One region of the Marinobacterium sp. xm-d-564 genome, then DNA from elsewhere that is predicted to be linked to it. Evidence: predicted binding sites of a transcription regulator. Region 1 holds the regulator's gene; each other region holds the start of a gene.

What was found. Region 1 encodes sigma-54, which starts transcription at its own class of promoters, with help from an activator protein. Its sites were predicted from a motif close to TGGCACNNNNNTTGCTNT; they were not measured.
Region 2: a site for sigma-54 is predicted at 1,131-1,148, ahead of urtA (urea ABC transporter substrate-binding protein). Genes of this name have one in related genera too.
Region 3: a site for sigma-54 is predicted at 1,601-1,618, ahead of glnL (nitrogen regulation protein NR(II)). Genes of this name have one in related genera too.
Region 4: a site for sigma-54 is predicted at 1,491-1,508, ahead of glnK (P-II family nitrogen regulator). Genes of this name have one in related genera too.

What each region holds. Positions count from the first base shown of each region.
Region 1 is NZ_WBYO01000001.1:211,419-214,570, reverse strand. Features, by position in the region: gene lptB (LPS export ABC transporter ATP-binding protein) at 1-501, shown strand, start outside; gene XMD564_RS01085 (RNA polymerase factor sigma-54) at 532-2,031, shown strand; gene hpf (ribosome hibernation-promoting factor, HPF/YfiA family) at 2,084-2,374, shown strand; gene XMD564_RS01075 (PTS sugar transporter subunit IIA) at 2,387-2,845, shown strand; gene rapZ (RNase adapter RapZ) at 2,848-3,152, shown strand, end outside.
Region 2 is NZ_WBYO01000013.1:30,972-34,123, reverse strand. Features, by position in the region: gene XMD564_RS11030 (uracil-xanthine permease family protein) at 1-497, shown strand, start outside; gene XMD564_RS11025 (hypothetical protein) at 534-884, opposite strand; gene urtA (urea ABC transporter substrate-binding protein) at 1,190-2,473, shown strand; gene urtB (urea ABC transporter permease subunit UrtB) at 2,543-3,152, shown strand, end outside.
Region 3 is NZ_WBYO01000004.1:5,835-8,986, forward strand. Features, by position in the region: gene glnA (glutamate--ammonia ligase) at 1-1,364, shown strand, start outside; gene glnL (nitrogen regulation protein NR(II)) at 1,689-2,744, shown strand; gene glnG (nitrogen regulation protein NR(I)) at 2,746-3,152, shown strand, end outside.
Region 4 is NZ_WBYO01000003.1:87,596-90,747, reverse strand. Features, by position in the region: gene XMD564_RS04480 (YifB family Mg chelatase-like AAA ATPase) at 1-980, opposite strand, end outside; gene XMD564_RS04475 (accessory factor UbiK family protein) at 1,020-1,268, opposite strand; gene glnK (P-II family nitrogen regulator) at 1,562-1,900, shown strand; gene XMD564_RS04465 (ammonium transporter) at 1,936-3,152, shown strand, end outside.

The DNA.
Region 1 (3,152 bases):
GCAAAACGCGGCTTAGGCTATCTTCCGCAAGAGGCCTCTGTATTCAGAAAGCTGAGTGTCTACGACAATCTGATGGCCATACTGGAGCAGAGAAAAGATCTCACCAAAGATCAACAGCACCAGAAAGCTCAGTCACTGCTTGAAGAGTTTCATATCACTCACATCAAAGAGTCCAAAGGGATGGTCCTATCCGGAGGTGAAAGACGCCGAGTTGAGATTGCAAGAGCCCTAGCAAACGATCCTGACTTCATCCTACTGGACGAGCCTTTTGCTGGTGTAGACCCCATCTCTGTCAGCGACATCAAACAGACAATCAGACACCTTAAAGATCGAGGTATTGGCGTCCTGATAACAGATCACAATGTCAGAGAGACTCTCGACATTTGCGAACGGGCTTACATCGTTAGTGAGGGTAACATTCTTGCAGAGGGTGAGCCTGAGCAGATCATGATGAATCAAGCCGTTAAAGAGGCTTATCTGGGCAATGATTTTCGCTTGTAACTCTCACACTTTTAAGTAATTATCATTTTAATGAAGCACTCTTTACAGCTCAAAGTCGGACAGAACCTGTCCATGACCCCACAATTGCAGCAAGCGATCAAATTGCTGCAACTCTCCTCCTTAGAGCTACAGACAGAGATTCAAGAGGCACTCGATAGTAACCCACTACTGGAGGTAGCCGATGAAGAAGATCAGAGTGAAGAGAACTCTCAAAGCATTGAGCAAAAAGAGTCATCAACCTTAGATGAGACCCAATCTAATTCAGAGATCGAAGAGACGTTCGAATCGTCTCAGCCGGAAGATAGCTGGTCTACTGATGACATCCCTGAACAGCTTTCAACCGACAGTCAATGGGACGATACTTACCAAAGCTCTTCAAATTCCAATCGTGATGATGATTGGATGCCAGGTGATAATGACGCTGCGGTTGAAACCATCCAAGACCACCTTAACTGGCAACTGAATCTGGTTAATTTCAGCGATGTTGATCGATACATTGCTGAGATGATTATCGACTCTATCGATGATCGTGGCTATCTGATCACCGATCTGCAGGACATTCTTCTTAACTGCCAAGAGGAACTACCTGAACTCTTTTTTGAAGTGGAAATGGATGAGGTGGAGACAGTACTTCACCGCATTCAACAGTTTGACCCACCCGGTGTCGGTGCCCGTGATCTTGCAGAGTGTTTGAAAATCCAGTTAAGACAGCTACCCATAGAGACACCTTGGCGCGCAGAGTCACTGCGCCTAGCGACCGACTATTTAAACCTGTTGGGCAGTCGAGATTTTAAATCTTTGATGCGCCGTATGAGGCTCAAAGAGGAGCAACTGTCAGAGGTGGTTAGGTTGATTCAATCACTTAACCCAACACCAGGAGACTCTTTAGATCTGGGTGATACTGATTACATCGTACCGGACGTGATCGTGCGTAAACGCGCTGGGGAGTGGACACTCACTTTAAATAACGACGTAGTTCCTGAGTTACGTATCAATGATGTCTACTCAGGCATGATTAAACGTGCAGACAACTCCGCGGAGAACCAATTTTTAAAAGACCATCTCCAGGATGCACGCTGGTTCATAAAAAGCTTACAAAGCCGCAACGAGACCCTCTTAAAGGTTTCAACGGAGATCGTTTCCAGACAGATCGGTTTTCTCGAGCAGGGTGAACAGGCGATGAAGCCTCTTATTCTTCACGATATTGCTGAAGCCGTTGATCTACATGAATCCACCATCTCCCGTGTTACAACTCGAAAATACATGCACACCCCGCGCGGTGTCTTTGAATTGAAGTATTTCTTTTCGAGTCAGGTGGCTACCAGTGACGGCAGTGGTGCATCGTCAACTGCGATCCGAGCAATCATTAAAAAACTAATTTCAAAAGAAGACCCTCGCAAGCCACTAAGTGACAGTAAGCTTGCTACACTACTAGATGAAGAGGGGGTGAATGTTGCAAGACGAACCATTGCTAAATATCGCGAAGTTCTCAACATTCCACCTTCAAATGAGAGAAAGCGTTTGGTTTAATTGAGGTAGGCGGCCTCATTTTTTCACTCCGCCTAAGACGAGGAGAAGTCATATGCAGATAAATATTACTGGTCATCACGTAGACCTGACTGAAGCTCTAAGTGAATACGTACGTAACAAGTTCGATAAGCTAGAACGTCACTTCGACAACATTCAGAATGTACAAGTTACTCTCAGTGTCGAAAAGCAGGGTAAAAAAGCCGAGGCTGATATTCACTTAGCCGGTGGCCAAGTGGTTGCTTCTGATGAGCATGATGACATGTATGCAGCGATTGATGGCTTAGTGGATAAGCTTGATCGCCAAATCATCAAGCACAAAGAAAAAATGAAATCTCACAAATAAACGAACGACAACATGCAACTAGGTGACCTACTGACGACTGAAACAACCGCCTGCCGGGAGTCAGTCGCCAGTAAAAAACGCCTTCTACAAGTGGCCAGCAAAAAGCTGGCCTCTTCAGTTGATGGCGTAACAGAAGATGAAATTTTTACAGGCCTTCTTAATCGTGAGCGATTAGGCAGTACAGGCATTGGCTCTGGCGTGGGTATACCACACTGTCGGATTCCGGGCTGTTCAACAGCATCGGCCTGCTTAATCACACTCGATGGCGGTGTCGATTTTGATTCAATCGATTCAGCGCCGGTCGATCTTGTCTGCGCACTGATCGTGCCCGATGATGGAAATGATGAGCACCTTAAGACACTAGCTGGTCTAGCAGAGCTGTTCAGCAAGCCCGAAGCCCTTAATTCACTTAGAGACTGCACGAATTCTGAGGCCCTACTCAATAAAGCAACTGAGCTATCAAAGGTCTGATCATGAGAGTCGTTGTCATCTCAGGTCGCAGTGGTTCAGGGAAGAGTACCGCCTTGCAAGCACTTGAAGATGTAGGGTTCTACTGCATAGACAACCTACCGGCGACACTATTGCCAGCGCTGGTCGAGCAGATGCTTAACGACCAGAATAACGCACCCCTGATTGCTGTGAGCATTGATGCCCGCAACCAGCATACCGACCTAAAAGCCTTCCCAGAGATCATGGAATCCTTGAGGGCTAGAGAAGATATAGGCATCGAGATCACTTATCTTGACGCATCAGAAGCGACCCTATTGAAACGGTACAG
Region 2 (3,152 bases), on a different contig from region 1:
GTGAAGCAACTGATACTGAGATCAAAGGCGCAACTTATGCAGACGGTCTAGGTACAGCGCTATCTGCTCTAGCTGGTGCACTGCCAAATACATCTTTCTCGCAAAACGTTGGTCTGATCGCAATGACGCGTATGATGAGTCGTCACGTGGCAACCATTGGTGCGATCTTCCTGATCGTTTGTGGTCTGATCCCTAAAGTGGGTGCTCTCATCTCTACTGTGCCAATCGAAGTATTGGGTGGTGGTGTTATCGTGATGTTCGGCATGGTTGCCTCTTCAGGTATGAAGATGCTGGCTGATGTGGATTGGAACAGCCGTAACATGGTGATCTTTGCAGTATCACTATCACTTGGCCTGGGTCTAATGCAGGTTCCAGAAGCGCTTCAGCACCTAGACGGTACAGTTAAGGCGCTTTTAACAACAGGTCTACTACCAGCAGCAGTCTGCGCCATCGTACTCAACCTGTTTATGCCTCATCCTAAGAAGGAAGAGGAGTAAGTTTTTAACTTACCTTTCTAATCGATCAAAGGCCCCTTATGGGGCCTTTTCAGTTGGAGCCTTATCACAGATGAGGCGATTTTTATCAGCACGCATCGCGGCCTTTTCAAGACCGCTCCAACGGTTCGCACGCTGAATTGATGTTGGAGCCTCATCGAAGATGAGGCGATTTATATCGGTAAAAATCGCGGCCTTTTCAAGACCGCTCCAACGGTTCGCACGCTGAATTGATGTTGGAGCCTTATCGAAGATGAGGCGATTTATATCGCTAAAAATCGCGGCCTTTTTAAGACCGCTCCAACGGTTCGCGTGCCGAGTTGATGTTGGAGCCTTATCGTAGATGAGGCGATCGTTTCTGACTGCGGATGACAGGCTGAAGCCAGTCACGGCAGCTCCGTAGTTGAGTTCTCGCCTGTCAGCCGCTATATGGCTAATCTCACAACCCTAAACAAGTGCACCAAAATACCCTTAAAAAATTTACTTTTGCGATCTTTTGGTGCGCAATTCTGTCATAAATGTCACTTAATGGTGCGCTGTAAAATCTCTTCATATGCGTCAAATAGAATAATATTAATTGTTTATATTATTGTTTTTAAACATAAATAAAATTAATTTACGGACTATTTCAAAAACTGGCACGCACTCTGCAATAAGAAAAACATCTAGGTTACTAATCAAAGGAGAAGACCCTGATGTCTAAATCAACTATGTTTAAATCTGCTGCGCTAGCCTTAGCTGTTTCTGCAACGAATCTTGCAATGGCGGCTGATACGATCAAAGTGGGCGTGCTTCACTCACTGTCGGGCACAATGGCGATCAGTGAGACAACACTGAAAGACACCATGCTGATGCTGATCGAAGAGCAGAACAAGAAGGGCGGTTTGCTAGGTAAACAACTTGAGCCTGTGGTTGTCGACCCAGCGTCTAACTGGCCACTGTTTGCTGAGAAAGCACGTGAGCTAGTTGAGAAAGAGAAGGTGGACGCGATCTTCGGTTGTTGGACATCAGTGTCGCGTAAATCGGTTCTTCCGGTTATTGAAGAGCTAGACAGCCTCATGTTCTACCCAGTTCAGTATGAAGGTGAAGAGTCGTCTAAAAACGTCTTCTACACAGGTGCTGCGCCAAACCAGCAGGCGATTCCAGCGGTTGATTACCTAATGAACGAGTTGGGTGTTGAGCGTTGGGTGCTAGCCGGTACTGACTATGTCTACCCACGTACAACTAACAAAATCTTGGATGCTTACCTAAAAGCGGCGGGTGTTGCTGAAGAGGACATCATGGTGAACTACACGCCATTCGGTCACTCTGATTGGCAGTCGATTGTATCGGACATTAAAAAGTTCGGTTCAGCGGGTAAGAAGACTGCGGTTGTCTCTACCATTAACGGCGATGCCAACGTACCTTTCTACAAAGAGCTAGGTTCACAGGGCATCAGCTCTGAAGATATTCCAGTGGTTGCTTTCTCTGTCGGTGAAGAGGAGCTATCTGGTATGGATACTGGACCGCTTGTAGGTCACCTAGCTGCTTGGAACTACTTCATGAGCGTTGATAGTGAAGTGAACGATGAATTTATCGAGAACTGGCACTCATTCATTGGTAACGAAGATCGTGTAACCAATGACCCAATGGAAGCGCACTACATCGGCTTCAACATGTGGGCTAAAGCGGTTGAAAAAGCTGGTACAACGGATCCATCGGCTGTCCAAGATGCTCTCATCGGTGTCTCTGTACCAAACCTTACAGGTGGCCTATCCACTATGATGCCAAACCACCACATCTCTAAACCGGTTCTGATCGGTGAGATCCAAGATGATGGTCAATTTGAAGTGGTCTCTTCAACTTCAGGTTTGGTGGTTGGTGATGCATGGTCTGATTTCCTAGAGGGTTCTAAAGACCTTATCTCAGACTGGCGCCAGCCACTCTCTTGCGGGAACTACAACGTGAAAACCGCAACCTGTTCTGGTCAGAACTTCTAATCTTTCTTAACAAGAAAAGACCAGGCGGCAGATACTGCCGCCTTTTTTCCACCTGTAAGGAATCTCATTATGATGCGATCTGTTAGAAAATCGCTTCTAAGCTCTCTGATGCTGATCATCTCGCTGCTTGCTCTGCCAGTTCTAGCAGGCGAGGCTGAGTTTAATCAGTACGAAGAGAAGCTGACAAAAGCTAAGTTTACTGAAAAATCACGCATTATTAGCGACTGGATGGCTACCGATTCAGGCGAGGCCCTATCCTTAGTTCAACTGATGCTCGACAGCCAACTCTACTACCACAAAAAAGAGAAGCAGCTCTATCGAGTTGAGAAGGCTGAAAAGGGGGCTGAGGCAATCAGGCTGCGTGATGGCAGTTTGGTTGTGATCGACAATAAGCGTCACTTTAAACGTGTCAGTATCAATAACACTTTGCGCTCTGAATTTGGTGCGCTGCTTTCAACCGCGGCTCTGCTTGCAGAGAGTCCAGCGGATCGACGCAGTGCTGCCCTGGATTTGATTGGAACCGCAACTCCAGAGGTGGTGGGTCAATTGCGTGAGCTCATCAAGTCTGAATCCGATCCCTCTGTTCTAGAGGCCTTTAATATCGTGCTAGCTGTGGCTGACCTAAACGGTGATAACACAACACGAGCAGCGAAAGCCATTACAACACTTGCGGATACCC
Region 3 (3,152 bases), on a different contig from region 1:
AGTGGATCGACCTTCGCTTTACAGACTCTAAAGGTAAAGAGCAGCACGTAACTATCCCAGTTCACGAAATGGGTGACGACTTCTTCGAAGACGGCAAAATGTTTGATGGCTCATCTATCCAAGGTTGGAAGGGTATTAACGACTCTGACATGATCCTTCGTCCAGATGACTCTTCATCTATCGTTGATCCATTCTCTGAAGATGCAACAGTCATCATCCGTTGTGACATCGTTGAGCCTGCTACAGGTCTTGGTTACGAGCGTGATCCACGTTCTGTTGCTAAGCGTGCAGAAGAGTACCTGAAATCAACAGGTATCGCTGACAGCGCTATGTTCGGTCCAGAGCCAGAGTTCTTCGTATTTGACGAAGTTCACTTCCACTCTGACATGTCTGGTTGTGGCTACACTGTATCTTCTGAAGAAGCTGCATGGTCTTCTAACAGCAAATTCGAAGGCGGTAACACAGGTCACCGTCCACGCGTTAAAGGCGGTTACTTCCCAGTACCACCAGTAGACTCTCTACACGATCTTCGTGCTGCAATGTGTGACGCGATGACAGCGATGGGTCTGCACGTAGAAGTACACCACCACGAAGTAGCAACTGCTGGTCAGTGTGAAATCGGTGTGGCAGGTAACACCCTTGTTAAGAAAGCTGACGAAGTTCAGATTCTTAAGTACGCAGTTCACAACGTTGCTCACGCTTACGGTAAAACAGCTACGTTCATGCCTAAGCCAATCGTTGGTGACAACGGCTCTGGTATGCACGTTCACCAGTCTCTATCTAAAGGCGGTGTTAACATCTTCGCTGGCGACGCATACGCGGGCCTATCTGAAGAAGCTCTTTACTACATCGGCGGTATCATCAAGCACGCTAAAGCGCTTAACGCTCTATGTAACCCAGGTACTAACTCGTACAAGCGTCTTGTTCCAGGCTTCGAAGCACCAGTTATGCTAGCTTACTCAGCTCGTAACCGTTCAGCTTCTATCCGTATCCCATACGTAACTAGCCCTAAAGGCCGTCGTATCGAGACACGCTTCCCTGATCCAATCGCTAACCCATACCTAGCGTTCTCTGCGCTAATGATGGCGGGTCTTGACGGTATCCAGAACAAGATCCACCCTGGCGATGCAGCAGACAAAGACCTTTACGATCTACCAGCTGAAGAAGCTGCTCAGATCCCACAGGTTTGTTCTTCACTAGAAGAAGCTCTGGACGCTCTAGAAGCTGATCACGAGTTCCTAACTCGCGGCGGCGTATTCACTGAAGACATGCTAAACGCTTACATCGAACTTAAGCGTGAAGAGTGTGCTCAAGTGAGCCAGACAACTCACCCAATCGAATACGATCTTTACTACTCAGTTTAAGATCTTATCGATTCAAAAAACCCGGCACCTGCCGGGTTTTTTATGTCCAGGATGGACGGTATCCTGCAGGCGCATGGATGCGCAGGAGCAGGGTATGCCAGGACGAACAGTATCCTGCAGGCGCATGGATGCGCACAAAACACCTCGCACCAAAATGGTGCATAATATCTTCATATATGCCATTCTGTTGTGCATGCTAAAACTCAAAAGCCCGTGGTTACTGGGTTTCGCTGAGTTGGCAACCTTTTTGCTTATTAAGTAGAGCTATTAAGGCTTAACGCTAGAGTAGAGCTGTTAAGTCATCAAAACCCTTGGGAATACCTAATGTTCGGATCGCAACAGTACAAATTGATTCTTGAAAACCTCAATACGGCTGTATTGGTACTGGGGCAGAAGTTCGAGTTGAAGTATATGAATCCGGCCGCTGAGGTTCTGTTAGAGGGTAGCTTTAAACGCTTAAAAAATTCACACATCGAGTATCTCTTTATTGGTTCCGAAGAGGAGCTCAAGCTATTAGAGAGTGTCTCTGCGACGGGACAGCATGTCAGTAAACGCGAAGCCGCTCTGATTACCTTTGGTGGTAACGAGTTGATGACGGATTACACCATCTCAAGGTTACCGAATGGGTTTCTACTGATGGAGTTGCACCCACGTGATCGCCTGGTTCGAATTGAGCGTGAAGAGGAGATGTTGAATCGACATGCCACCGCCAAAGTGCTTGTGCGTGGCTTGGCACATGAGATCAAGAACCCGTTGGGCGGGATTCGCGGCTCTGCACAGTTGCTAGAGCGCGAGCTGGATGATGAGGGGCTTAAAGAGTTCACCGGAATTATCATCGATGAAGCGGATCGGTTAAGAAATCTGGTGGATCGTCTGATGGGGCCTTACAAGAAGCCCAACATACACCCGGTGAACATTCACGAGGTGCTCGAGCGTGTGCGTGCTCTGATTGAAGTTGAAAGCGAGCAAGAGATTCAGTTGGTTCGTGACTACGACCCAAGTCTGCCGGAGTTTAACGGCGACAGTGAACAGTTGATCCAAGCGGTTTTAAACATCTGCAGAAATGCGATGCAGGCCCTGAAAGAGTCTGAAACAGCCGCTCCGCAAATCCGTATGAAAACACGAGCGCTCAGACGAATTACGCTGGGCGCAGAGCAGCATCGACTGGTCTGCTGCGTAGAGATTATCGATAACGGTCCGGGCATACCAAAGGATCTTTTAGATTCCGTGTTCTATCCGATGGTGACCGGTCGTGCGGAAGGGTCTGGGTTGGGACTATCGATTGCCCAATCTGTTATTGGTCAGCACCAGGGTTTAATCGAGGTCGCCTCGAAACCCAGTACAACAAATTTTAAAATTTTAATTCCTTTGGAGAGTTGAGATGGCTAAGCCAGCAACCGTTTGGATAGTAGATGATGATCGCTCAATACGTTGGGTTTTAGAGAAAGCGATCTCTGGCAGTGGCTTGGCGACAGAAGTGTTTGAGTCGGGCGATGCGTTGCTGCGTAAAATTAAGCGTGAACAGCCTGATGTGATTATCAGCGATATTCGTATGCCGGGCATTGATGGTCTTGAGATGCTAGAGCAGCTTCAAGCTGATTATGCAGACATTCCGACTATCATCATGACCGCTCACTCAGATTTAGATTCCGCGGTTGCCTCTTATCAAGGTGGTGCCTTTGAGTACTTGCCTAAGCCATTTGATATTGATGAGGCGGTAGCGCTGGTTCAGCGAGCGGTGCAGCACGTTGAAGAGCAGCGTCAACAAACCGAAGTGATTGTTGAAGA
Region 4 (3,152 bases), on a different contig from region 1:
GAAATACTGACCTCACCGGTTTCAAGGGGCTCTCGCAGAACTTCCAGCACAGAGCGGGGAAATTCTGGCAGCTCATCCAGAAATAGAACCCCTTGATGCGCCAATGAGATCTCACCCGGCCTAGGGGAAGATCCACCCCCCACCATCGCCCGTGATGATGCACTGTGGTGCGGTGCTCTATAGGGCCGTTCACCCCGAAACAACCGCTCGACCGGCAAACCCGAGACCGAATAGATACTGGCCGTTTCGATACAACTGGATTGTGAAAGTGGCGGTAGGATCGATGGCAGTGCTTGAGCCAACATACTTTTACCACTGCCCGGAGGGCCGCTCAAAAGCAGGTTATGCATTCCACTGGCGGCCACTTCCAAGGCACGACGGGCCATCGGTTGTCCCCGAACTTCTGAAAGATCTACGGGGTAACTCGGCGGATGATGAACTGGGGGTTGAGGGTCAATTTCAGGTAGCTTTTCAGCACTCAACGCCTGACATAGATCGTACAGCGTCTTAGCTGAGAGTTGCTGCTTAGCTCCCGCAAGTGAGGCTTCTTGACTATTGTCGGGTGCTATAATTATCAGCGCGCCCGCTTCAGCACAGGCATAGGCGGCCGGGAACAGACCTCTAATAGGGTGCAGTTTGCCATCCAAGCCCAATTCTGAGTAGAGCTCTGCCTGTTGCAAGTGAGTTGTTTTGAGCTGATTGGATGCCAACAGAATGCCCAACGCAATGGCTAGGTCATAACGTCCGCCCTCTTTAGGGAGATCGGCCGGTGATAAATTAACGGTGATTCGTCGTTGCGGGTATTCAAAGCCGGCGTTTAACAGTGCACTGCGCACACGCTCGCGGCTTTCACGCACCGCGGTTTCTGCCAAACCCACAATTGCAAAGGAGGGTAAGCCTCCTGAAAGGTGCACCTCAACGCGAACGCGAGGTGCCTCGATACCGAGCTGAGCTCGGCTATATAGAGTTGCCAATGCCATGACGCCATCCTTGGGTCCTGCAGTTGGCCTAGCGTTGATTTAGGACTCTTTTGACTCCAACTCCGCAACCATCGCTTCCAACTGCTCTAATTTTTCTCGAGTTCGCTGAAGTACAGCGGCCTGAGCGTCAAACTCCTCCCGAGTGACTAAATCCAGTTTAGCAAAACTTGATTGAAGTACAGTTTTAATTTGCTGCTGCATCGCCTCCTGACCTGGAAGTGATGAGTTACCCTGAAGGAATTGGGTCATCGTCTGACTTAGGTTTTCAAACATCTTAGGATCAAGCATCTCAGCCCCCTTTAACATCGATATGCGTCTCAATAGATGCACTATACCAGAACCCTTTTAAGACAAGCGTCTATGATCACTATTTTAGCCTCAATATGGCGCACCAAAGTAGTGCATGCACTTTTGTGGTGCATACTGGCGTGCACTATAAAGGTTGATAAAACGGTAAAGAGACCCATGAAAAATTTATAAGTCAATGTTTTATAAGTTATTTTTAAAAGTTGGCACAAGTTTCGCAAATAGAGTTCACAGGAAAAAATTAATCCTCCCTTTTCACATTAAGGAGAAATCTGATGAAACTAGTGTCAGCCGTAATTAAGCCATTCAAGCTTGACGACGTGCGCGAAGCGCTATCAGAGATCGGTGTACAAGGTATCACCGTGACTGAAGTTAAAGGCTTTGGCCGTCAAAAAGGCCACACCGAACTCTACCGTGGTGCAGAGTATGTTGTGGACTTCCTACCTAAAGTTCGCCTAGACGCTGCTGTCTCTGATGAGATCGTAGATCAGGTTATCGAAGCGATCACCAATGCTGCGCAAACCGGCAAAATTGGCGACGGTAAGATTTTTGTTTCAGCGCTTGAACAAGTGGTTCGCATCCGTACCGGTGAGACCGGCGACGAAGCTCTATAACGTTTTGATTTTTGGCCTTATTGGAGGGCATAACAATGGAAGAACTTTTGAATACAACAGCTGGTGATGTTACCCAGCTGAAGTACGCACTCGATACCTTCTACTTCTTGGTGTGTGGTGCGCTGGTTATGTGGATGGCGGCAGGCTTCTCAATGCTAGAAGCAGGTCTTGTTCGTTCTAAGAACACCACTGAAATTCTAACTAAGAACATCGCGCTATTCGCGATCTCTTGCATCATGTACTTCGTTTGCGGTTACGCGATCATGTACGGCGGTGACTACTTCCTATCTAGCATCACGGGTGACGGTGTTGCCGATGAGTGGACCTACGCGCCATCAGCTGACTTCTTCTTCCAGGTGGTATTCGTTGCAACAGCAATGTCTATCGTATCGGGTGCAGTGGCTGAACGTATGAAACTATGGGCGTTCCTAGCGTTCGCGGTTGTGATGACAGGCTTCATCTACCCAATGGAAGGTTCTTGGACTTGGGGCGGCAACGCTGTATTCGGCATGTACACTCTAGGTGATCTTGGTTTCTCTGACTTCGCGGGTTCAGGTATCGTCCACATGGCAGGTGCTGCAGCAGCACTAGCAGGTGTCCTAATGCTTGGCGCACGTAAAGGCAAATACGGTAAGAACGGTGAGATCAATGCGATCCCTGGTGCTAACCTACCAATGGCAACACTGGGCACATTCATCCTTTGGATGGGTTGGTTCGGCTTCAACGGTGGTTCGGTTCTAGCAACGTCTGACGTTGAGAACTCAAACGCAGTTGCCGTTGTCTTCATGAACACTAACGCAGCTGCGGCTGGCGGTGTAGTAGCAGCACTAATCACAGCGCGTCTACTGTTCGGCAAAGCGGACCTTACAATGGCACTTAACGGTGCACTAGCAGGTCTAGTAGCGATCACAGCAGAGCCTTCAACCCCTTCTGCACTACAAGCTCACATCTTCGGTGCGATCGGTGGTGTTCTGGTTGTCTTCTCTATCCTAACGCTGGATAAACTAAAAATTGACGATCCTGTCGGTGCGATCTCTGTACACGGTGTTGTAGGTCTTCTTGGTCTACTACTAGTACCAGTAACAAACGACGGTTCTACTTTCTCTGGCCAGATCATCGGCGCCCTAACAATCTTCGTATGGGTATTCGTTGTCAGCCTAGTGGTTTGGGGCATCATCAAAGCTGTGATGGGCATCCGAGTGACTGAAGAGGAAGAGTACGAAGGTGTCGATATCTCTGAATGTGGTATGGA